One region of the Flaviflexus ciconiae genome, then DNA from elsewhere that is predicted to be linked to it. Evidence: riboswitches for the same ligand, from Rfam matches in the RefSeq annotation. Region 1 holds a riboswitch; each other region holds the start of a gene.
What was found. A riboswitch is a leader RNA that binds a small molecule or an ion and turns the genes downstream of it on or off. The one in region 1 is predicted to bind S-adenosylmethionine.
Positions count from the first base shown of each region.

Region 2: it holds a riboswitch for S-adenosylmethionine, as region 1 does, so the genes downstream of both, EJ997_RS05250 (OsmC family protein) here and EJ997_RS11585 (hypothetical protein) in region 1, are expected to answer to the same signal.
Region 3: it holds a riboswitch for S-adenosylmethionine, as region 1 does, so the genes downstream of both, EJ997_RS00690 (methionine ABC transporter ATP-binding protein) here and EJ997_RS11585 (hypothetical protein) in region 1, are expected to answer to the same signal.

Region 1 covers NZ_CP034593.1:2,581,890-2,589,248, reverse strand. Annotated here, with positions in the region: gene EJ997_RS11590 (hypothetical protein) at 1-193, opposite strand, end outside; gene EJ997_RS11585 (hypothetical protein) at 426-845, opposite strand; SAM riboswitch class IV at 856-971, opposite strand; gene EJ997_RS11580 (hypothetical protein) at 1,114-1,515, opposite strand; SAM riboswitch class IV at 1,530-1,645, opposite strand; gene EJ997_RS11575 (hypothetical protein) at 1,868-2,635, opposite strand; gene EJ997_RS11570 (hypothetical protein) at 2,743-3,609, opposite strand; gene EJ997_RS11565 (PDDEXK family nuclease) at 3,944-5,035, shown strand; gene EJ997_RS11560 (Fic family protein) at 5,087-5,320, opposite strand; gene EJ997_RS11555 (ferritin family protein) at 5,720-6,355, opposite strand; gene EJ997_RS11550 (TetR/AcrR family transcriptional regulator) at 6,716-6,991, shown strand.
Region 2 covers NZ_CP034593.1:1,158,494-1,165,852, forward strand. Annotated here, with positions in the region: gene EJ997_RS05225 (IclR family transcriptional regulator) at 1-340, shown strand, start outside; gene EJ997_RS13405 (hypothetical protein) at 358-582, shown strand; gene EJ997_RS05230 (glycosyltransferase family 4 protein) at 579-1,481, shown strand; gene EJ997_RS05235 (ATP-binding protein) at 1,680-2,987, shown strand; gene EJ997_RS05240 (TetR/AcrR family transcriptional regulator C-terminal domain-containing protein) at 3,003-3,554, opposite strand; gene EJ997_RS05245 (DUF5692 family protein) at 3,760-4,737, shown strand; gene EJ997_RS05250 (OsmC family protein) at 5,018-5,500, opposite strand; SAM riboswitch class I at 5,679-5,771, opposite strand; gene EJ997_RS05255 (DUF364 domain-containing protein) at 5,953-6,723, shown strand; gene pdxH (pyridoxamine 5'-phosphate oxidase) at 6,845-7,359, opposite strand, start outside.
Region 3 covers NZ_CP034593.1:157,456-164,814, reverse strand. Annotated here, with positions in the region: gene EJ997_RS00700 (MetQ/NlpA family ABC transporter substrate-binding protein) at 1-643, opposite strand, end outside; gene EJ997_RS00695 (methionine ABC transporter permease) at 954-1,640, opposite strand; gene EJ997_RS00690 (methionine ABC transporter ATP-binding protein) at 1,637-2,608, opposite strand; SAM riboswitch class I at 2,614-2,700, opposite strand; gene EJ997_RS00685 (aldo/keto reductase) at 2,926-3,735, opposite strand; gene EJ997_RS00680 (HAD family hydrolase) at 3,805-4,446, opposite strand; gene EJ997_RS00675 (MFS transporter) at 4,516-5,499, shown strand; partial or broken gene tuf (elongation factor Tu) at 5,932-7,124, opposite strand; gene fusA (elongation factor G) at 7,233-7,359, opposite strand, start outside.

The sequences.
Region 1 (7,359 bases):
AGGGAGCATCAACGCCAGCAACGATAACCTCATCCCACCTGCCGTGAAGCGCCGCCCTAGCATCTTCAACCTTGGTGACATGCGGGCGGCCATGCTGACAGAAGGCCTTCTCGACACTGTCAAAAACAAGGATTTCGCTCCATTCAAAAGTCTTCTTGGAAAAGCGCATGGCCTGGTGTTCGTGCTCGAACATATCTGTCCTATCCGTATCTAGCCCCGCCAGGGCAATCGAGTGGGGCCCGACCTGAGCCAGGCAGTGCCCCACGATGGGTGATTGAATTTCGGTCAAATCCTGTGGCACTGAGTGCGAAGAAGCGGCGCAGCCTCGTGGCTGCACCGCTGAGAAGACACCGCTGTCGCGGTGAAAGAGATGAATCAGTGCGGGGAGCTAAATGCTTCCCGCACTGATTCGAGGTTGATGAAGGTTAGATGCTTCGGGGTAGAGGTTTTGGCAGCTCAGGCCTCGAGTACTCGCATGGAGTGACCTCCGCTGCCACTCTGGTGATCGCTCTTATCAGGCCATTCGTCGCTCGTAGGATTCCCTTCGATTCGTGCAGTTCAACGGTTCCACCTTCAGAGTGCAGAAGGCGGATCGCGGTCACCAGGAAACGGGAGTGAGTCCATACCCGCCCCGAGCCTTCGCCCGAGATGATGTGAATGAACTTCCCATGGGTACCGGTGAGGATAACGGTTTCCCAGGTATCCTGGTCCGCTGCTTCGTAGTCTTCAGCTGAAAGATAGTGGCCGCTCTTGCTGGACCGGCATGAGCTACCGGAGTAGACCTCGGTGAATCTGTGCTTCTTGTCCGCCGGAGGATGCGCCTCACGGCGCTTGTTGTCGTTCATGATGTCCTTTGTCGCTAGCTTCCGCCTGGGCTTTTACCCAGGGGCCGATCTTCCCTTGGAGGCACCGTGTGCGATACGCGGTTGCCAGTCGACAAGCCAAGGGGCTTCACGTCGAACTTCTCGATCGATACTTCTATTATGGGCCCACGGGTCGGACAGAAATATTCTGCTTTTCTACCCGACCCGTGTTTCGACCTCGAGAGCTCAGCTGAAACAGCTGATTTCAATGGTCAGAACACACTGCGATTCGGCTGCCCTCGGCAGCGGCTTACAGGCTGTAGCCGCAGTCCGTTGGGCTCGGCGCAAGCGTGACTGGAGTTCCGACAACAGACCCGCTGGGCTCTTCCGAGTACACGGTCAGGAGGTGGTATCTTTCCGACCAGACAGTCCTCGCCTCGGGGTCCCGGGCAGCTATCTCCTGCACTTTGAGCAGGCGCTGGGGGTCGTGGTTCCAGCGGCGCTGGGTGCCTGCTTCTGTTCTGAAGTCGATGTAATGACCATCTACCGCGGTCACTTCGGCCGCGACTCTCCGCTCCTCAGAGGCAAGCCGGACCTGGATGAAATGGACACCGTGACCAGACTTGTATTTACTGCAGTCTTCCACAGTGACGTCTGGGCCTTCGATGAAAATGTATTCGTGCGCATCCGGCGCATCGTCCATGGGGTTCATAAGAATTTTCCTATATCGCATACTTCCTCCCGAGCTTTTGCTCGGGGGCCGATCTTCCTTCGGGAGCACCGTGCACGAAACGCGGTTGCTAGTCGACTAGCCGAGGGGCTTAGCGTCGAACTTCTCGATCTAGCTCTAAGTTACACACCCCGAGCACCCTGTCAAGCGTTAATCGAATTAACAACTTCAAAGATTCATTCAACCCACGAAAAATGCCCACCAACAGGGACCAGAGGGGGCGCTCCCGCCTTCCCATCAATGGGGAGACCAGCGGGTCAAAATAGAACTCATTATCGGCAAAGCTCAACGCTCCAGCGGGTTTCATAGGAACACGCGAGGCTTTTGACATCACTTACTGGTAGGACACAAACTCCGGCATCGGCTCCACCGCATAGGTCTCTTCCGGGGTGAGCATGGGAAGATCTTCATCAATGAAGTTCTTCCACCCCCACGCAATTCCTTCTGGAGCATCCTGGTGGAGGGCCCGCCAGGTAGCAGCTTTTGCCCCCTGGCTCCCCTGACCATCTGCATGGATCAGCAGAGCAACTTCAGATCGAGATAGATCGAGCTGGTCCCGATCGCGGATCATCTGAAGCTGGAACTGGTGAAGGATGACCACCTTCTGGGGAAGATCATTCGCCCGGACGTAGTCACTGAGGTAAGCAATAACCTCATTCACTTCATCGATCTCAACATGGCCGATCCGTGTAAGGGGCTCTTCATCAGGACCAAGCCGCCACTCCGGGTCGAGAGCTATTCCCACGTGCGGGTAGGCGAGAAGTTCCTCGTACTGTTGGACCTGTGTGAGGAAGTCAGTTCTGCCGGGCTGGAAGTCGAGGATGACATATTGGCCCGCGTCCCCCGCAGCTTCGATGAGGGGAATGAACCACTCAATAGGCCCTTCGTTCGAGTAGTCTCCATCATCGCCCGGCTCCCCGGCCGCAACGGTCACGATGATCTCCTGAGCCGGCACAACCGTGTCATCGGTCAGAGCTCGGTATGGCTCCGTCATCTCTTCTGCACGAGCAACAGTGGAGGGAACATCCTGTTCGCCGAGCAGCCCAAGTGCTGGTGTGATGGGAGAGCCGTACAGGGCAATATAGCGCTTCCCTCCGAACACATGCTGGGTCCCACCCGGCAGTTCAACACCGGTTGATGCGGCAGCCAGCTGCCACTCAAAGTCCTCAAGCTCTTCTTCGAACAGCCCAACAACAATGTCGGCAGATCCTACAGCCTGAATCGCTTCGCTCGACCCTCGGGGTCAGCCGGGGACAGGACAATGTCCGCACCAGCCGCATGGGCCGTACCGACCGCCGCAATCGAGCTGCCATCGGTCAGCACGACAACCCCATCGAGCAGATCAATGTCATGCTCCAGCTCAACATCAGTCAGCTGCGGAGCAGTAAAAGCTTCCCCTTCAGCCAAAGAAAGCAGAGTATCAAGGCCTTCTCCCTCGGGCGCCACGACCGTAAGAGAAGGATCGACCTCAATCTCCTCCCCTTCATCCGGCACGCGTGGCTCCCCACCAGCCACATCGGATTCAGCCTCGTCCTCGGCGCTCACCCCGGTGCTCTCCTCGGCGCTGTCCTCAGAGCCAGACTCCTCTTCCGCTTCTGCAGGAAGGACTGCGGGGATGGCGTCTACGTCTTCCATGTCCTCGAGCTCAACGCCGACGGCGATTACCCAGGTTGCGTCAAGCCTCTCCAGCTCGTCAGCGATCGCGTCTCCTTCGACAAGGACGGGTACAGAATAGGCCATGCCGAGCGAAGCCGCCTCCAACTGAAGCTCTTCATCAGTCACAACAGCTCCGGGTGAGGACTCAAAGAACTGCTCACTCATCGCAATAGATATTTCACTCGCATCAGCACCGGTAACGAGAAGGGTCGTGGGCTCGAGAACTACGGCAGCTGCCTCTTCTGCAGGCTCCACTTCTTCACCGGCCTCGTCACCCAGCTCCCCCACATCAACAGACTCTTGAAGATCGTCATCAGAAGAGCGCTCGCTACCATCAACAGTGCTGTTATCTGCAGATGAGCAGGCAGCAAGGACCGCTGACCCGGCAACAATCACAGCGACCAGTTTCTTCACCTTCATGCCTCGACCCTCTCACGCACCTATCAGTGCACCCACCCTACAGAAGAGCAATCCACCGGTCGCTCTCACCGAGGCCCCAAGGCGCTGCGGCACGTTTCCAGCGAACTATTCATGAATTGTTTCGCTCAGGAGATGGACAATTCTCCCCTCTACGCCTTCAGGGGTGATTCAAGCATCTACGTACTTCGCATAGGCAGAGCAAGGTCTCAACCGCGCCGACGAAGTCCGGCCAGTCGCTCCGAGTGCAGCTCATGAGCTGTTGGTGCATCCACCTTGTGGAGATCAAAGTAGGCTAGGAGAAGAAACCTGAAATCCTAATGCGAGTGGAGATGTCATGCCTGCTGAAATGGGGCTTTGGCGAGTAGATGGCGAGAAGCTAACACGAGTCGTCCCGACGGCTGTCAGCCTCGAATCTCAGCTCGAATCCTACATAGAGTCGGACGCTTCAATGCTCGGCGAGGCCCTCCTTATTATTGGCCGCCAGGTGCCTACCGCGCACGGCGGTTTTATTGACCTCCTTGCTCTTGATGAAACCGCTGCTGTCTATGTCATCGAATTAAAGAGAGATAAGACTCCGCGGGAGACCACAGCCCAGGTCATTGACTATGGCTCGTGGGTGGCGACTCTTGGCCGAGCCGATATTCAAGCAATCTTCGAAAATTACCAACCGGGCATTGCACTTGAAGAAGCCTTTGCGGAGATGTTCAACGAAACGCTGCCACTCGAGGTGAACTCCTCTCAGGTCCTCACTATCGTCGCGTCGAGCGTGGATCCCGCAACTGAACGTATTGTTCGCTTCCTCCATGAGGAGTATGCCCTTCCTATTAACGTGGTGTTCTTCCGACACTTTGTCGATGGGGGAAACTCATACTTCGCACGCTCTTGGCTTGTTGAGCCGACAAGCCAAGCCGCGCCTACATCAGCATCTTCACGCCGATCAAAGACCCGTGAGCGGTGGAACGGTACCGACTGGTATGTGTCCTTCGGCGAGTATGAAGGCGGTCGACAGTGGTCTGATGGACGGAAGTACGGATTCGTGTCCGCAGGCGGTGGCGAGTGGTTCAGCAGAACTCTGAAGAACCTTAAGCCAGGCGCACGTGTCTTCGCCTGTATTCCTAAAGATGGATATGTGGGAGTCGGCACCGTCCTTGGCGAAGCTGAACGCTTCGATGAGCTCAAAGTTGAATACCAAGGAGCCGAGACTCTCTTGGCGTCACTCGCTCTTGATGGCAACTACAGACGCGACGGAGATGAAAACGACAACGTTGCTGAATGGGCCGTCCCTGTCCAGTGGAGCCACACAGTCCCCAGCGGTCAGGGTTTCTGGAGAACCGGAATGTTCGCCAACCAGAACAGCGCTACCCGACTCCGTCAGCAATTCACCATCGAACAGGTGTCAACTGCATTTGGGCTTAATGAGGAGTAAATCTGTCCAGTGATGAATGTCCGACCTGGGGGAAGACCTCAATAGTCTCAATTACCCCCAGGCCTCGCCCGCGCGGTACTGAGTGAGAGCGTCGAAGTATCGTCCGGTTTCCCTGAGCAATCCCGCTGACAGAGGAACAGTCGTATGCCGAACGAGCCCGCTTTCATGCATGAGCGCATGAACACGAGCTCGTCCGGTGCGCCCGTTTCCTTCGACGAACGGATGAATAGTCTCGAATTGAGAAGAGGCGGCGCGCGTCGCCGAACGGATCGAGTGGATGCACAAGGACGTCGAAGCATGGTCCCCGTCGGTCGCGGCCTACGACCACGTCACCGTCCACTTCCTCCGCCTACCCAGCAAACGGCGCGAAAAGGTCTTTCACAGCTTCGGCGAGGCCGTCGCGCCGGGCGGCACGCTCCTCATCGTCGGTCACCACCCGCCGGATCTGAACGGGGTCAAACGACCCTCCGGAGAAGGCCTGCTGTTCACTCCAGAGAGCCTCACGGAGCTGGTCGCCTCCTCGGATAGGGAGCTGGTCGCCTGCGAGGCGCGTCCACGGGACACGAAAACCTCGGACGGCCGTCTGACGACGGTGCACGACAGCCTGTTCCGCGCACGCCAGCAGGCTGAACGCAGGTCGAGCGGCCGGCCTGACGACACCCCGCAAGACAATGCCCCACGCGCCTACCGCGGTCCGCGCCTGAATTCCAACATCTGTTCCGGGGTGAGGACTCCACCGTTATCGGCCGCGGCTTCGAAGGCCGGCAGGTGAACGTCGGCAGAGGCGCTACGCAAGTTCGTCAGCACGCGCGTGAGCCGAGCATCGTCTGTCTGTGTGAGCAGTCGGTCATACATCTCGATATTGGCGACCTCGCCTTCAGCCCCCGCCGACGCGGCCCCTTCCAGATCCTCCGGCGGCTCGATCTCGCCGATGTACGGATTCTCCGGCGCGTCGACCCCAACCATCGAGAGCTGTCTGATGAGGGCCTCGCTGTGGCGCTCTTCAGCAGCCTGGATCGAGACGTAAGGCTCCACGTCACCGAACTCGTCGATGATGGCCAGATACATGGCCGATGCGGCGTATTCGCCGTCCGGACCCATGAGAGCCTCCCAGGCAACAGCCGCAGGAGTGCCCACCGGGGGCGCTTCAGGCTCATCGACAACAGTGTCATCCTCCGATGGGCTTTCCGATGGATCGGACGCTGTCGTTGTCGCAGAAGGCGGAGATATCGTTGCAGTATCGTCCGTGACTGAAGTACAGGCTGATGGGCCGATTACGAGCACGACCAGCATCGCAGTCAGCGTGAGTAGCCTCGACATTTTCATGATCCACAGCCTCATTCCTAGATCACCTCAACCTACTCCCCCATGAGCGGTTGACAAGGGACCGCGGTCCCAACCTTGCCTTAATGGTCGTCCTTGAGCCAGCACCCACCATTGACCTCTTCGATCAGTCCACCAAACACGCGCCTTCACGCGAGCGACTGGGGTTCATCACCGCCGCCCGACCGAACGGATCCGTCTCACTCGCGGCAGTCGGTGCAGAGGCTACCGCCCAAGCCGGCCGAGAACGCTCCCGCTGACAGAGGGCACATTCCCCCGCGAGCAGTCGCTAACTCAGTGAGCACAACTCCATAGTCAGGCTCCCGCCCACCCTGACAGGCGGCGCACAATTAAACCATGCCCAAAATCACCTCCCCGACGGGGGAAGAGGTGCTCGCCTCCGCCGGCCTCGCGGGCTTCACGCCGACAAAAGTGAGTGAGCGCGCCGGCATCACCCGCTCCAGCTTCTATGATTACTTCGCTTCGAAGGACGATCTCCTCGTGGCCATTTCAATCGCTGCGATGGAGCGCTGGGAAGCGGAAATGGAGATCTCCCTCCATGACGTCGCCCCAGGCCCCGACCAACTCCGAGCCTTTGCGGACGAGGCGATGCGAGTTTCGGTTCGGTCTTGATCACCCGCCGCCAACGCTTTGAATCCTCCTCGAAGCACGTGGAACGTGCCTGCTCAGCGTCGGTCTCGACACGCCGACGGGCTGCAACCTCCGCTGACGGTTCTACAGGTTCGGCGAGACCTTCGAGCGTATCAACGCGAGCCACGTGCGTGCATCCGTCTTGGTTGCGAACATCAGGGCCTTGTCGTCCTTGGTTCGCGCCGGGTCACCATCGGGCGCGGGATAGCGTGCCTACCAGCGACCCGACAAAAACGTTCGCAGGCAACCCGAGGCTTCGCGTTTCACCGTGCTCATGCTGACCTCCCGTGGACTCGAACACCCGCTCGTGGACCGTCGTACCCCTGCGTGCCCGTTACCTTGTTGTCAGG
Region 2 (7,359 bases), 1.4 Mb from region 1:
TGCCGCACTGTCGATGCTGGCGGGCTCCGCAGCCCAGGTTCTTCTTGCCTGGGAGGAGCCGGATCGCCTGCACCGCGGCCTCCATGGGGCGAACTTCACAGCCACCACTCTGTCGGCTGTTCGCCGCCGCCGTTGGGCACAGTCCGTGGCCGAACGGGAAGCCGGTGTCGCATCGATTTCCGCACCCGTGTGGGGCCCGAGCGGACGCGTTGTTGCAGCCGTTTCCATCTCCGGTCCAATCGAGCGCATGGGACGCCAGCCCGGCCGTCAGCACTCCGTTGCCGTTGTCGCCGCCGCTAACCGGCTCACCGAGGTCCTGAAGAGGTCCGAAGACTACTAATCTGGGAGAATAGCGGCATGAAGCCCACTCTCCTCGTGACCAACGACTTCCCTCCCCGCGCGGGAGGGATCCAGACCTACCTGGAAGGCTTCGCCCGGCAACTCGATCCCGACAAGCTCATCGTTTATGCGTCCTCTCCCCCGGACGGCGGAGCAGAGGAATATGACGCGAACGTCCCCTACGAGGTCATTCGCTATCCCGGCACCATGATGCTCCCCACCCCGAGGTGGAGAAAACAATGATGAGCATCATCAAAGAGAAGAACATTGAGAACGTGTGGTTCGGCGCCTCCACACCGCTTGGCATCATGGCGAAGGCCGCCCGCAAGGCGGGCGCCAGCCAGACCATCGCCACCACCCACGGTCACGAGATCGGCTGGTCCATGATCCCGGGAACCCGGCAGTTTCTTGCCAAGATCTTCCGGGACAACGACATCGTCACCTACCTGACCAAGGCAACCCTCGAGCGGCTCCAGCCGGTTCTTGGCGACACCGAGCTGTTGCGGATGCCGGGGGGAATCAATCCCGAAGTCTTCTCATTCGACGCTGACTTCCGGGTCGAGCTCCGCGAGCGCTACGGCATTGCCCAGGACGCTCCCGTCGTCATCTGCATCTCCCGCCTCGTGAAACGCAAGGGCCAGGACCTGCTCATCAACAATTGGCACCGAGTATCGGAGCAGTTCCCCGAGGCTCGCCTCGTCATCGTTGGTAAAGGCCCGTACCGGGAGAAGCTAGATGCCATGCACGAGGCGTCTCCGGCCAAGGACTCGATCATCTTCACGGGCGAGGTGCCATATGCGGAGCTGGCTGGCCACTACTCGCTCGGCGATATCTATGCCATGCCCTGCCGCACGCGCGGCGGCGGCCTTGATATTGAGGGCCTCGGCATTGTCTATCTCGAGGCCTACGCAGCCGGCCTCCCCGTTATTGCCGGTAACTCGGGTGGTGCGCCGGAGGCAGTGATCCCCGGGGAAACCGGCCTGGTCGTCAACGGCCGTTCGGGCAATGCCCTGGTCTCTGCCCTCACCTACCTCCTCGAGGATCCCGAGCGCGCGAAAGCCATGGGAGCCCGCGGGAAGGAATGGGTGGATGGGGAATGGCGCTGGGAGCACCTCATCAAGCAACTGAAGTCGGTTCTTTAGAGCACTCACTGGGCAAGATTCATTGCCCCAATTCGTTAACGCACCTACTAGCGCAGATCCCCAAGGTTATTAGCGCCAGCAGGTGAGTCTCACCTTCTTGCCTTTCGTAAGTCAATCCACCTAGCGAGACTTTCCGCACTACCGCACGCTTGTTGCGTACTGTGAGCCTAACCACTTGCGACGACAAAGTAGGAACACATGACTAACTGGCGTATCCGCGACTTCCAGCCAAGCGACCTCGATGGTTTTCTCCGTCTTTGGGAGCAGTACATCGCACAGGTCGATATCCCGGTCTATGCCCTCAACGAGGTCATTGCTTCTACCCGGGCCGATACTGCCGTTGTGGCCGTCATTGGGGAAGAGGTCGTTGGTGTCACGGTAGCTAGGGCCGCCCACGATCAGGCGTGGATCGTGTTCTTTGCGGTCGACGCGAAATTGCAACGCCGCGGCATTAGCCGCGCCATGCTCGCCGCTATTGAGCAGCGCCTTGCCTCCACGGGTATCAGCCAGATGTCGATCCTGGTTCCGGACGAGATCGAGAACATCGTGTCGCTCTCCCGTGCAGGCTTCGCCGATCAGCGTCACCTACGCTACTTCGAACGCACCATTCCCATCCGCCAGGAAGAGATCCTCCTGCTTCGGGAGCTGGGCGGGCGAATGTTGGGAAGGGACCGGTGGGATGCGATCGGTGGAATGACGACCGAGAAGGATCTGCTTGAGCGCAGGCTGATCCTTCCACTAGCCAACCCGTCTACAGCTGAACAGTTTGGTGTTGTCCCACCGCGTGCCATTGTCCTCTTTGGTCCGCCCGGTACCGGCAAGACCACCTTCGCTAAGGCCGTGGCTTCACGGCTCGAGTGGCCCTTTGTTGAGGTCTTCCCCTCCCGCCTTGCCGCTTCCCCGAAGGGGCTTGCTGGCGAGCTGAGAGAAGCATTCGAGCGTATTGACGATCTCGATCATGCTGTCGTGTTCATTGACGAGGTGGAAGAGATCGCCTCTCGTCGCGGCGGAGAGCCGCCCTCACCAACTCAGGCAGTCACCAACGAGTTACTCAAGGTGATCCCGAACTTCCGGGAGAAGCCCGGCAGGCTTCTCATTTGTGCCACGAACTTTATTCGGGCTCTCGACCCAGCGTTCCTACGCCATGGCCGATTTGATTACGTCATCCCGATAGGCCTGCCCGATGAGGGGGCACGCCACGCTATCTGGCAGATGTTCATTCCCCCAACCATCAGAGAGAACCTGGATATTGAGCCGCTGGTTCAGGCAACCGACGGCTTCTCCCCCGCCGATATTGAATATGCCGCGCGTAGTGCATCGCAGGTCGCTTTCGAGCGAGCACTCGCCAACGGCCACTCGGCAGAAGATCCAGCCCCGACGATCGGTACGACCGAGGGACCAAGTGTCGATGATTACCTCTCAGCTATCTCGCAGACCAGAGCCACGGTCTCCGCAGAGGTCGCCCGCGAGTTCGAGGAAGACATCGAGGCACTTGCACGGATCTGACCTTGTCAGAGTCAGCTATGCGAGTCGTTCCAGGGCGTCCCGTACCGAGCCGCGAAGGATTTTCTGGATCCTCGTGACGAGCATGTCGGGGTCTTCTTGTCCATCGGTGAGGAGCCAGCGGAGCAGGTGTCCGTGAACGATCGAGGCATAGTGGTCGACAATGAACTGCCGATCAACAGTGCTTAGGACAATGTCGCCTTCTAGTTCGGTGACGATCGCTTCCATCATGAGCTGAAACTGGCCGAGGAAGAAGGCGTCGCGCCTGCGGTGAGAAAGGGAGTTCATAACGGCCTGGGTCTGCTCCATGTTTGCATTCATGTACCGAAGCAGTTTCCGGTAGCCGTCTGCCCACTGGTCGTAGGAGGCGTGCTCCATTATGTGGTTGGCGATCTCCTGCTCAAACACCCAGGCAGCAAGATCGTAGACGTCCGCAAAATGATAGTAGAACGTCTGACGGTTGATGCCGGCCTGAGCAGTCAGGCCCGAAACCGTCACCCGGTTAAGTCGAGTGGTGAGTAGCTGTTCCTTAAGTGAGCGAGCAAGTAGCTCCTTTGTCGCCTGCGACATGGCCACCCCCTCAGAAACGTTTATACCTCCAATCATAGGACGCACGTCCCGGTTCGGCGGTAAAAGGGGCCCTGCCTGAGCTAGTAATTTCAGTGATTGCGACACCTTCGGGTTTCTGTCTATATCGCAGTGTTTAGGGCGGGTCTTAGCGTGAAAGGGAGGCGACGACGATGTCGCTAACAGTTTCAGTGACAGGACAGGAATCATGTTTCTCTTCGAATCTATCCCCTGGTATTCATGGCTCATGTGGTTCGTCGTACTCGGCGCACTCATCGGCCTCAACGAGGTAACGAGAAGATGGAAGGCCGGCGGCATCGCCTTCTTCATTATTCTCCCGATCATTCTCACAATCTTTGTATGGCCAACAACTGCAGGTGCAGATTCTTCTACCGGCACCTGGTTCCACTGGGTCAAGGTCTACTCAGCTCTCGCCGGAGCTCTTGGCTTCATGGCGATCCGTTACTTCCCCAAGCTCGCAGCTAATAAGAAGGTCCTCATCTTCCCGGCAGCTATCCTCGCCATCAATATTGCCGAGGCCTGCATCCGTGACTTCCAGGTGGGAGCCATGAACGCCGACGGCATCGTCGATGGCGTGTACATGCTGTCGGGTTCTTGGAACTGGATGAACGGCGTAGCCGGTCTTCTTAACCTCGTTGCGATTTGCGGATGGGCGGGAATCTTTATTTCCAGGGACAAGTCGAAGGACATGATCTGGCCTGACATGCTCTGGTTCTGGATCATCGCCTACGACCTGTGGAACTTCGCCTACGTCTATAACTGCGTTGGTGACCATTCGTTCTACGCCGGTGGGGCACTCCTCATCTCCTGCACTATCCCCGCATTCTTCATCAAGAAGGGCGCCTGGCTCCAACACCGGGCCAACACCCTGGCCCTCTGGATGATGTTCACTATGGCGGTGCCGACATTTGTCTCCGACTCAATGTTTGCCGTCGAAACCTCCAGGAGTCCCGTCGCCCTCTTTGTCATCTCGGCACTGGCATTGGTCGCCAACGTCGCTCTCATCATCTACCAGATCCGCACAATCCTGAAGAAGCGCCTCAACCCGCTCAAGGATGAGCTGTACACGGATCACCCCGAATACAAGGCAATCGTTGCCGCAAACACCCCGGTTGAGCCTCTGGACAGCCGAATTGCCGCCGACACGTTCGACAAGATGGCGTAACCAGAACACCTGCGGAACATACTAGGTCTCCACAGGACAAGGGAAGGCTATGTCGGACTCAGTGTCCGCCATCGGACGAGAGAATCTGCTGCGGGACCAGTCAAGCCAGTGCCAAATAAATGAATCCGTCATAGAACCCGCGGATTTACTGCGGAAAGGGCGACGCGTCTGTCAGTGTGGAGTGGCCACATACTGACAGACGCTTCGCTCATTGATCCAGGGCTAGTGAAAGAGCCCGACTTCTATGAGGTTACGAGTAGTTGATTGTCGAAGGACTGAACTACTTAGCGGTATTCTTCTCGTTCGACCATTCGATCTGTGGGGTGACCCCAGCATCCTTAATCAGGTTGTAGATGGGGCAGCGGCGCTCAGTCTCATTCACGAGGGTCCCGAACTGTTCAATATCAAGGTCAGCGGTGATCTTCACGGAACCAACAACGGTCTGGAAGTGCGGGGAAACGCCTTCCACACCTTCGAAGCCACGAAGATCCAGGGTTCCGGTGATCTCAATATCGACACCGTCGATCTCGTAGCCACGTTCGGCAGCAACGGTTTCGATGACGACAGCAATGCAACCTTCGAAAGCACCGATGAGGTACTGGAAGGGGTTCGGACCGGAGTTGTTACCGCCAAGCCCCGTGGGCTCGGAGACTCGGAAGTTGAACTCTCCAGCGGTGATATCGGTGCTTGCCTGACCGACCCAGGTTCCGGTCGTGGTGAGGGAAATGAGCTTCGGCTTGGTCTGGGTAGCGAGTGTAGTCATGATCTTTTTCCTTAAGTTCTTAGTTTTTGGGTGCGCTGACGCCCGCCCACACTTCGTGGGAGATTACGGGTACGCAAAACAGCGCCTTTTATTGATTGGCGGTGAGCAATATCGAGACTGCTCCGTTGAGCTCTGTGGCTACTGCGGCCTCACGCCGCGACGAACATTCGCATTCTGTCCTCCATCGAACCTGGCATTAGCACCCGCTCCGAATCTCGAAAGGTTGCTGCAGCGTCATAGAGCCAGGACTCTCGACTGCTCGCGATAGTGGTTCCAGATTAAGGGCGTCAACCCCTGCCGTCTACGCATTCCAAAATTTGAACAAACTGCGCAGAACAGACTTTCCGCCGTACCCAGAACAGCCGTGGACAGGTTTCTAACAACAAGAATTGCTACAGATTCCATCCACTTCCGCCGCATTTACCCCCTCGGCATTCACGTACGATTGGGCTATGAGTAATCCGTGGGCCCTGTATGACAATCTCATTGACGCGATCGATGCGTCGGCCAAGGTTTCCGACTACCAGGTCGGCAACATCTGGACCCGAGTCACAGCAGATGATGGGACAAGCGGCGTTGCGATGACAACCGATGTACGGACCCGACCATCAATCTCCACCGAGTCGCTGATTGGCCGACCGCTGAGGGAAGCCGCAATGCTGGTGCGCTCCTGGAACCTGGCGGAGGCGGGTATTGGCGTTGCCGCGATCAATGCCTGGCACAATCATCCAGGGCGCATCCCGTCCTGCGGTTATCGTTTCCCCGAGAACACCGAAGGAACCGAAGGTGCCTTCGACACCTACGCCGAACTGGTTCAGGGTAAGAAGGTCGCCACGATCGGCCACTTCCGGTTTATCGAGAACCGCTTCGAGGGAGTGGGTGAGCTTTGCATCATTGAGCGCAGACCCCGGGACAACGACTACCCGGATACGGCAAGCGAATACATTCTGCCGGAACAGGACTTCGTTTTCATCACCGGATCAACGCTCGTCAACAAGACACTCCCCCGCCTACTCGAGCTTTCCCAAGACGCCTACGTGGTCCTCACCGGACCATCATCAACCATGTCACCAATCCTCTACGACTACGGCGTGAACGGGCTATCAGGACTCGTGTGCACCAACCCGGAGCACCTCACCGAGATTCTCCGCGGCACCGGACGCGGCTTCCCGAGCGCAGCCGGAACCATGGTCGACTTCGCAAAGGTCAAACCAGAGCTGTAAACCTCGTTCGTTCTGGCAACGCCAGCAGGCATAAGTGCAAAGCAAGACTCACGTCATTGAAAAAAGCCTATGGTCGCGGACCAGTTACAGGGCGGACATAGGCTGTCGGTACTGGCTGACACTACGGAGCTAGGCGCTCCCAAGCCCACGCGCGGTCAACGACGCGGTAGCGGATCCTGTCGTGGAGCCGGTCGGGCCTGCCCTGCCAGAACTCCAGGACCTTGGGCCGTACGAGGTAGCCACCCCAGTTGTTCGGCCGGTGGGGCTCCTCACCGGATCTCTCCAGCTTCTCCACCTCATCGAGGAGCACCTGCCGACTTTCGATCACCTGAGACTGCGGGGAGGCAATGGCGCCCCGACGGGAGCCGACCGGGCGAGAGTCAAAGTACTTATCCGATTCGACATCGGTGATGCGCTCCGCCCGCCCCTCGATCCTGACCATGCGGTCGAGCGAAGCCCAGTGGAAGTTCAGGGCAACCCTCGGGTTGACCTTGATCTCAGCGGCCTTGCGGGAGTCGTAGTTCGTAAAAAAGATGATGCCCTCGGGGGTTACCTGCTTCGCGAGAACAACCCTGCTAGATGGACCACCATGCTGATCCACGGTCGAAAGCACCATCACATTCGCGTCACGCTCGT
Region 3 (7,359 bases), 410 kb from region 1:
CAAGGGCGAAGTTACCGTTGATGATGGAGAGATCGACCTGGTCGAGGGTACGAACAAGGTTCGGGGCCTCAAGTTCAACGAACTCGATGTTCTTCGGATTGTCAGCAATATCGAAGATGGTGGGATTCTCGACGGAGTCGTCGAGGGTCAGCACACCATTGTCCTCAAGCAGCCAGAGAGCGCGAGCCTGGTTGGAGGGATCGTTGACGATAGAGACCTTGGCACCGTCCGGGAGGTCGTCGATGGACTCAAGAGTCTCGGAGTAGGCAGCGTAGGGCTCAATGTGGACGCCTTCGCCACGGTCGAACTCGTAACCGTTATCGGCGATCTCAGTCTCGAAGTAGGGGACGTGCTGGAAGAAGTTAGCATCCAGGTCACCCGAGTCGAGGTTACGGTTCGGCAGGACGTAGTCGGAGTACTCGACAACCTCGATGTCAATACCGGCCTCTTCGGCCAGGTTTTCATCGATGTAGTTGAGGATGTCTGCGTGGGGAACCGGGGAGGCTCCAACCTTGAGGGTGACAACCTCACCGGAGGCCGCGGTCGAATCCGAGGTGGTCTCCTCGGATTCCTCTTCATTGGACGAGCATGCCGAGAGGGCAAGGGCTGCGGCTGCTGTGAGAGCAAAAATTTTACGACGCATTGGTTTACTTCCTTTTGTTATTAAATGAGCAAGTGGGATCCTTGGAACCCTCTGCTCGGATTGCCAGTCCGCACTATGGGTGCGGTCGTGGCGGAGATTGTGTTGACGGTGCGGGCATAGCCCAGAGTTACGGGGATGACGTGACTCGAGAGAGATCTCGGTGAATTACGGTCACGAGGAGCGAGCCAAGAAGCCTTGTGCGAGCGCTTCCATTCGAAGAACTGTTTCGGTGGAGGTCACTCGAATGAGTTGCTTCCTGCGATTCGGATCAGGTGTTTGTCGCGAGTCGTTCGTTCCGATATGCAGAGACTCAGCGGTGGTCTACATATCGGCTGAGCATGTCGCCGAGCATTTGGACGATTTGAACGATAACAACAAGAACAACAACGGTGATGATGAGGACGTCGAGGAAGTACCTCTGGTAGCCGTAGTTGTAGGCAAGAGCTCCGAGCCCGCCGCCTCCAACCGTGCCTCCCATGGCGGAGAAGCCAATAATCATGATGATGAGAACGGTGATCGACTGGATGATTCCGGGAAGGGCCTCACGGAGAATCACGTCCCCCATGATCCTCGTTCGTGTTGCCCCCATCATCTGAGCGGCTTCGATCTTGCCTGAATCAACAGCCAGAAGGTTCGTCTCGACCAGGCGAGCAAAGAACGGAATGGATCCGATTGCGAGCGGGAACACCATGCCCCGCCATCCAATGTTGGTCTGCATGACCCAGTCCGTGACCGGTAGCAAGAGGATCAGAAGGATGATGAACGGGATCGAACGCCCGACGTTAACGATCAGGGAAAGAATGGCGTTGACGATCTTGTTAGGACGGATTCCGCCCTTCGCGGTGGCAACGAGAAGGATACCGAGAGGCAATCCAATGACCACCGTTGCGAGGGTGGACCAGCCGACCATGAGCAGGGTTTCCACGGTCGCGTCCCACAGCGTCTCTTGGACGATCTGGTTATTGAACCACGTGCCGTCCTGAGTCAAAGTATTCATGCTGCACGCTCCTTCGCATCAATGCCCTGAGCAGCGAGCGCCGCAATGGTCGAATCGACCCGAGCATTTTCAACCGAGAGAACGAGGCGTGCGATCTGGGCGGAGCCCAGAGTCTCGAACGTTCCAGCGGTAACATCTGCCCCGAGCTCGGCCACCAGGCTGAGAACGTGGGAACCGGAGGGCTCCCCCGGACGGGACGTAAAGGCAATGTCGATCAGTGTCGTTCCCGGCGGGATCTCGTCAACCTTCGGAGGCGGAACAATGGCAGCACCTAGGCGGGAGCCGGTGTCCGTGATGATCTCGTCAAGCCTGCCGGACTGAACAACCTTGCCCTTCGACAGGAGCGTGACGGCGTCACAGGTTTCGCGCACCACCGACATCTCGTGCGTGATGATGACGACCGTGACACCGGTCTGGTCGCGAACATCCTTAATGAGGTCGAGAATCTGTTCGGTGGTTTGAGTATCGAGAGCCGAGGTCGGTTCATCGCACAGGAGCACTGCGGGCCGTGCCGCGAGCGCACGGGCAATGGCGACGCGCTGGCGCTGACCACCGGAAAGCTGGGACGGATAGGAGTCGCCACGGTCACCAAGGCCGACGAGGTCAAGGAGCTCTTGTACGCGTTCGCGCCGCCCTCCCCTATCAAGGCCGGCAACCTTCAGCGGGTACGCAATGTTTTGACCGGCGGTACGAGCATCAAGCAGGTTGCCGCCCTGGAACACCATGCCGATTGAGCGGCGTGCTGTCCGTAGCTGGTTGGGGGTGAGCGAGGAAAGGTCCTGCTCATCGACCCAAATATGGCCTTCGGTTGGCCTTTCGAGTGCCGTCAGGCACCTGATCAGAGTGGACTTGCCCGCACCCGACTGGCCCACAATTCCGTGAATTTGGCCTGCAGGGATATTGAGATCGATACCGTCGAGAGCGACAACTCCCGGGTACACCTTGCGGACACCGTCCAATGTGATCATTGATTCCTCCATCGGTCCTGGCCTTAGCACCGGGTTTTTCTCGGTTGCTGCGGCGTCGACGAGCCAGGTCTCTCAGCCACTCTTGATGGTTCCCCCATTAGACAACGCCCCAGGTCAGAGCGCCAAACAATCTCAGGATTTGGACGCAGTTGGCCGTGTGACACCGAGCACGTTATGTCAACCTATGTCCACTTTATTCATGGGCAAGGGAGAGCCCCGACGACAGTCACCCGCACGTTCCTGTACAGGAAATGTGCGAGGCATAACTACCGCCGGGGCGCCTCTGAAGTTTGGTTCTACACTTTAAGTGCTTAGGTCTATCGCTCGTCGTGCGTTGCAGGATCCCATTCGCCAAGTTCGCGCTGCGGGAGTGCGGAGATCGCTTCCACCTCTGCGGGGGTCAGCTGAACCTCGACAGCCTCAAGGTTCTGCTTCCTACGCTCCTCGTTCGTGGAGCGGACAATCGGGATGGCACCGATCGCACGGTGCCAGGCCAGGACTGCCTGCGAGGGCGTGATGCTGTGCGCTTCGGCCGCGGAGACCACAGCTTCTGTCTCGAACAGGTCACCACCCTTTGAAAGCGGGGACCAGGACTGGACAGCAATCCCGCGATCAGCAAGTTCCTTGCGGTATTCGGGGCGGTGCAGGCCCGGGTCAACCTGCACCTGGTTCGTGGCAGGGACGAGGCCGGTCTTAGCCTTCAGTTCATCCAGGTGTTCGATGAGGAAGTTGGAGACGCCGAGGGTGCGGACAAGACCTTCCTCCTGCGCCTTGGCCATCTCCTCGTACGCCTCGGGGTAAAGGCCAAGCATGGGGAGCGGCCAATGAATAAGCCACGCATCGAGGTAGTCGACGCCGAGCCTGCTAAGGCTACGCTCGAGCGCTCCCCGAACATCCCCATGATCATTGCCGCGGAGCTTGGTTTGGAGAATAACGTCCTCGCGAGCAACGCCGGAGGCCTTGATTCCCTGACCGACGGCCTCTTCGTTCTCGTACTTCGATGCCGTGTCGATAAAGGTATAGCCAGCATCGAGCGCCGAAGCGACAGCAGTTGTCGCTTCCTCTCCCATGAGGGGAGAAGTGCCGAATCCGATCTTCAGTGAATTGAAATCAACCTGTGCGTTCATTCACCCAGGCTACCAACGCGTAACCTCGGCGACGAGAGTTCCAAGCCCCTGGCAGAATCCGAAACGAACTCAGAGGAGGCCTGCGAGTGCCGCGAGCTCCAGCTTCAACACGTTAACGACTCTCGCTCCCGCACCGCGTGCCGACGTCTCCCCCGGGATTGAGTCTTCAAAGGCCAAGCATTCGGCGGGGTTCACACCGAGTCTGCTGATAGCGGTGGCATAGGGCTCGGGGTCCGGCTTGCCACGCTGCACCTGATCCCCGGTGACACGCGCAGAGAAGTAGTCTCGCGGCAGGCTTTCAATGGCCGGCCCAGCTAGATTCATCGGGGTGGCAGTCACTAGAGCTTGGGGCATTCCAGCATCTGCAAACGCATCGAGAAGTTCAATAGCTCCGGGCATGAGGTCCGGATCCGAATAGACCTGCTCGGCCATGAGGACCGCTACCTCTTCGAAGAGAACCATGCCGTCAGCAACGTCCCCACCATCGCGCCGGAGAACAAATTCCATGTGTTCGGCATGATCTTCCGTGGATGATCCGTGGAGAGCTTCTTCATCGGATTTCAACCAGCTTCCACCCCGTGCTTCAATGATCTTCTTCGTGTTGGCAACCCACTGGGACTCGGTATCCGTGATCGTTCCATCCAGGTCCCAGAGGATGGCGGAGGGTTCAGAATTGAGTCCGCAGGCGCGGTACACGTCAACAAGGCTCATACTGCCAGGGTACGCGAAGCCACCTGATGGTACGACTCGACGCGCACTCCATCACCCTTCCACGTGCGGATGGAACCTCTCCCATGCGGACTGGCGGGACATGCCCAAAGATTCACCGATGCTCGCCCAGCTCAGACACTGTCCGGCCCAGTTCTCCTACTCGCTGCCGGAATCATCGGAATAGCCGACGTCGTCTTCACAACCGCAGAGACGACCGTGATCCCCGCTCTTGTCCCGAAGAAGCGGCTCAAACACGCCTACTCCCGCCTGGCAGTCACAAGTCAGTCAGCATCAGCTGCCGCGGCGGGCACCGGCAGCCTGGCATTGGGCTTTCTCGGGATGCCCGGGATGATCACCCTAGCAGTCACGTCCTACGTTTCATCCCTGCTCAGCCAGCTTGGGATCCGGGCACCTGCTCAACCAGAGACTATGCAGATCAGACCGAAGGCTCGTCTACGCGATGGCTTCGTTGCCTTCTGGGAGATTCCTGCCCTCCGGGCCCTTACCACCTCGGCAGCATTGACAAACGCTGGGGTGATGCTCGGCAACACAATTCTGCCGGTGTTCATTCTCAGCGACCTTGGTTTCTCTCCCGCCATCTACGCAGCCCTTGGTGTCATCTCAACCATCGGCGCTATCATCGGTGCCGGGCTCGCGCCCCGCCTCTCAGGACACAACGGTCTGCGCCGACTACGTATCGCCTGCGCACTCGTTGCGGTTTCCGCCGTTCTCCTCGCGGTGTTCTGCCAGCGACTGCCGGGCCCGGAACTAATCTGGCTAGCGATCCAAGGCTTCTCGTGGAATCTGCTCGTCAGTATCTCAGCGGTGTCCGGAGCCGAGGTACTACCCAAGACAATCAGCCAAGAACAGCTCGCATCGGTCGCAGCTTCACAGCGCACCATCACGCTAGGGATCATGCCGATCTCAGCCCTTATCGGTGGCGCCCTTGGAACAGTGGCGGGTTCGGTACCGATGCTGGTGGTATGGGCGGAGCTAGCGGGCCTTGCAACTCTCCCCATCCTCGCCAAACGCTCCCTCGAAGATTACCGCTAGTTGTCTGCGGGCCGGTGGATTGACTGGACCGTAGTCGGCCACCTCCCACTGACCCACCGCTTACGTGCCATGAACTGAGGAGCCCTGGGCATATGCTCCACCCATAGTCCCAGTCGCGGTAGATGGTCTGCACTAGCCGCACCGGCATCACCTCCGCGTTGCACGAGAGCACAATCGCTCCTTCGCTGTCGAAGCAGTCCCGGTTCCGATCGGACGAGCATCCTCGGGTACCTCTTCAGTACGTCAGCGCCGCAGGGGAATCCCAGACACAGCACTTCCCGAGATAGCTCCTTTCGATGTCGGCCCATCGCGCCCGACAATGCTCCCCTGTTTGAAATCACTCCCCTCTCGGGACATGCAACCCGTTGAGACAAGTACGCCCCGGCGAAAGCCGGGGCGCACTCATGAGATCGATAGATCTAGGCGTTTGAATTAGCCGAGGATCTTGGTGACCTTACCTGAACCAACGGTGTGGCCACCCTCGCGGATAGCGAAGCCGAGGCCCTCTTCCATGGCGATGGGCTGGATCAGCTCAACGGTCATCTCGGTGTTGTCACCGGGCATAACCATCTCGGTGCCCTCGGGAGGGTGATGACGCCGGTAACGTCCGTGGTACGGAAGTAGAACTGCGGGCGGTAGTTGGAGAAGAACGGGTTGTGACGGCCGCCCTCTTCCTTCTTGAGCACGTAGGTCTGTGCCTCGAACTTGGTGTGCGGGGTGATGGAGCCGGGCTTGCAAACGACCTGGCCGCGCTCGACCTCTTCGCGCTTGATGCCGCGGATGAGGAGACCACAGTTCTCGCCTGCGTCGGCGTGGTCCATCTGCTTGTGGAACATCTCGATACCGGTGACGGTGGTCGTCATCGGCTTCTCCTTGATGCCGAGGATCTCGACATCGGAGTTGATCTGGAGCTGACCACGCTCGACACGACCGGTGACAACGGTGCCACGGCCGGTGATGGTGAAGACGTCCTCGATGGGCATGAGGAACGGCTTGTCCATGTCGCGGACCGGGTCGTCGAAGTAGGTGTCAACCTGCTCCATGAGGTCCTGAACGGACTTGACCCACTTCTCGTCGCCCTCGAGTGCCTTGAGAGCCGAGATCTGCATGACGGGAGCGTTGTCGCCGTCGAAGCCCTGCGACGAGAGAAGGTCACGGACCTCCATCTCGACGAGCTCGAGGATTTCCTCGTCGTCAACCATGTCGGACTTGTTCAGCGCAACGATGAGCTGCGGAACGCCAACCTGGCGGGCGAGAAGAACGTGCTCACGGGTCTGAGCCATCGGGCCGTCGGTGGCGGCGACAACGAGAATCGCGCCGTCCATCTGTGCGGCACCGGTGATCATGTTCTTGATGTAGTCGGCGTGACCGGGGGCGTCAACGTGTGCGTAGTGACGCTTCTCGGTCTGGTACTCAACGTGCGAAACGTTGATGGTGATGCCGCGCTGACGCTCCTCGGGAGCGTTGTCGACCTGGTCGAACGGGGTGAACTCGTTCAGATCCGGGTACTGGTCAGCAAGAACCTTCGAGATGGCAGCGGTCGTCGTCGTCTTACCGTGATCGACGTGACCGATGGTGCCGATGTTCATATGCGGCTTGGACTTGTCGTACTTGGCCTTGGCCACTTGTCCTCCTGTAGGACTCGGGTAGTTTCTCTGCTTGAAAAGGATACAGGAGCATCCTCGGGGCGGAGCGATCTACTATCGGTTATTTTTCTTACAAATGACCTAGGCTCACTCGCCCCGGGTCTTCTTGATGATTTCCTCGGAGACATTCCTCGGAACTTCCGCGTAAGTCGCGAACTGCATGGTGTACACCGCGCGACCCTGCGTCTTGGAACGCAGATCACCAACGTACCCG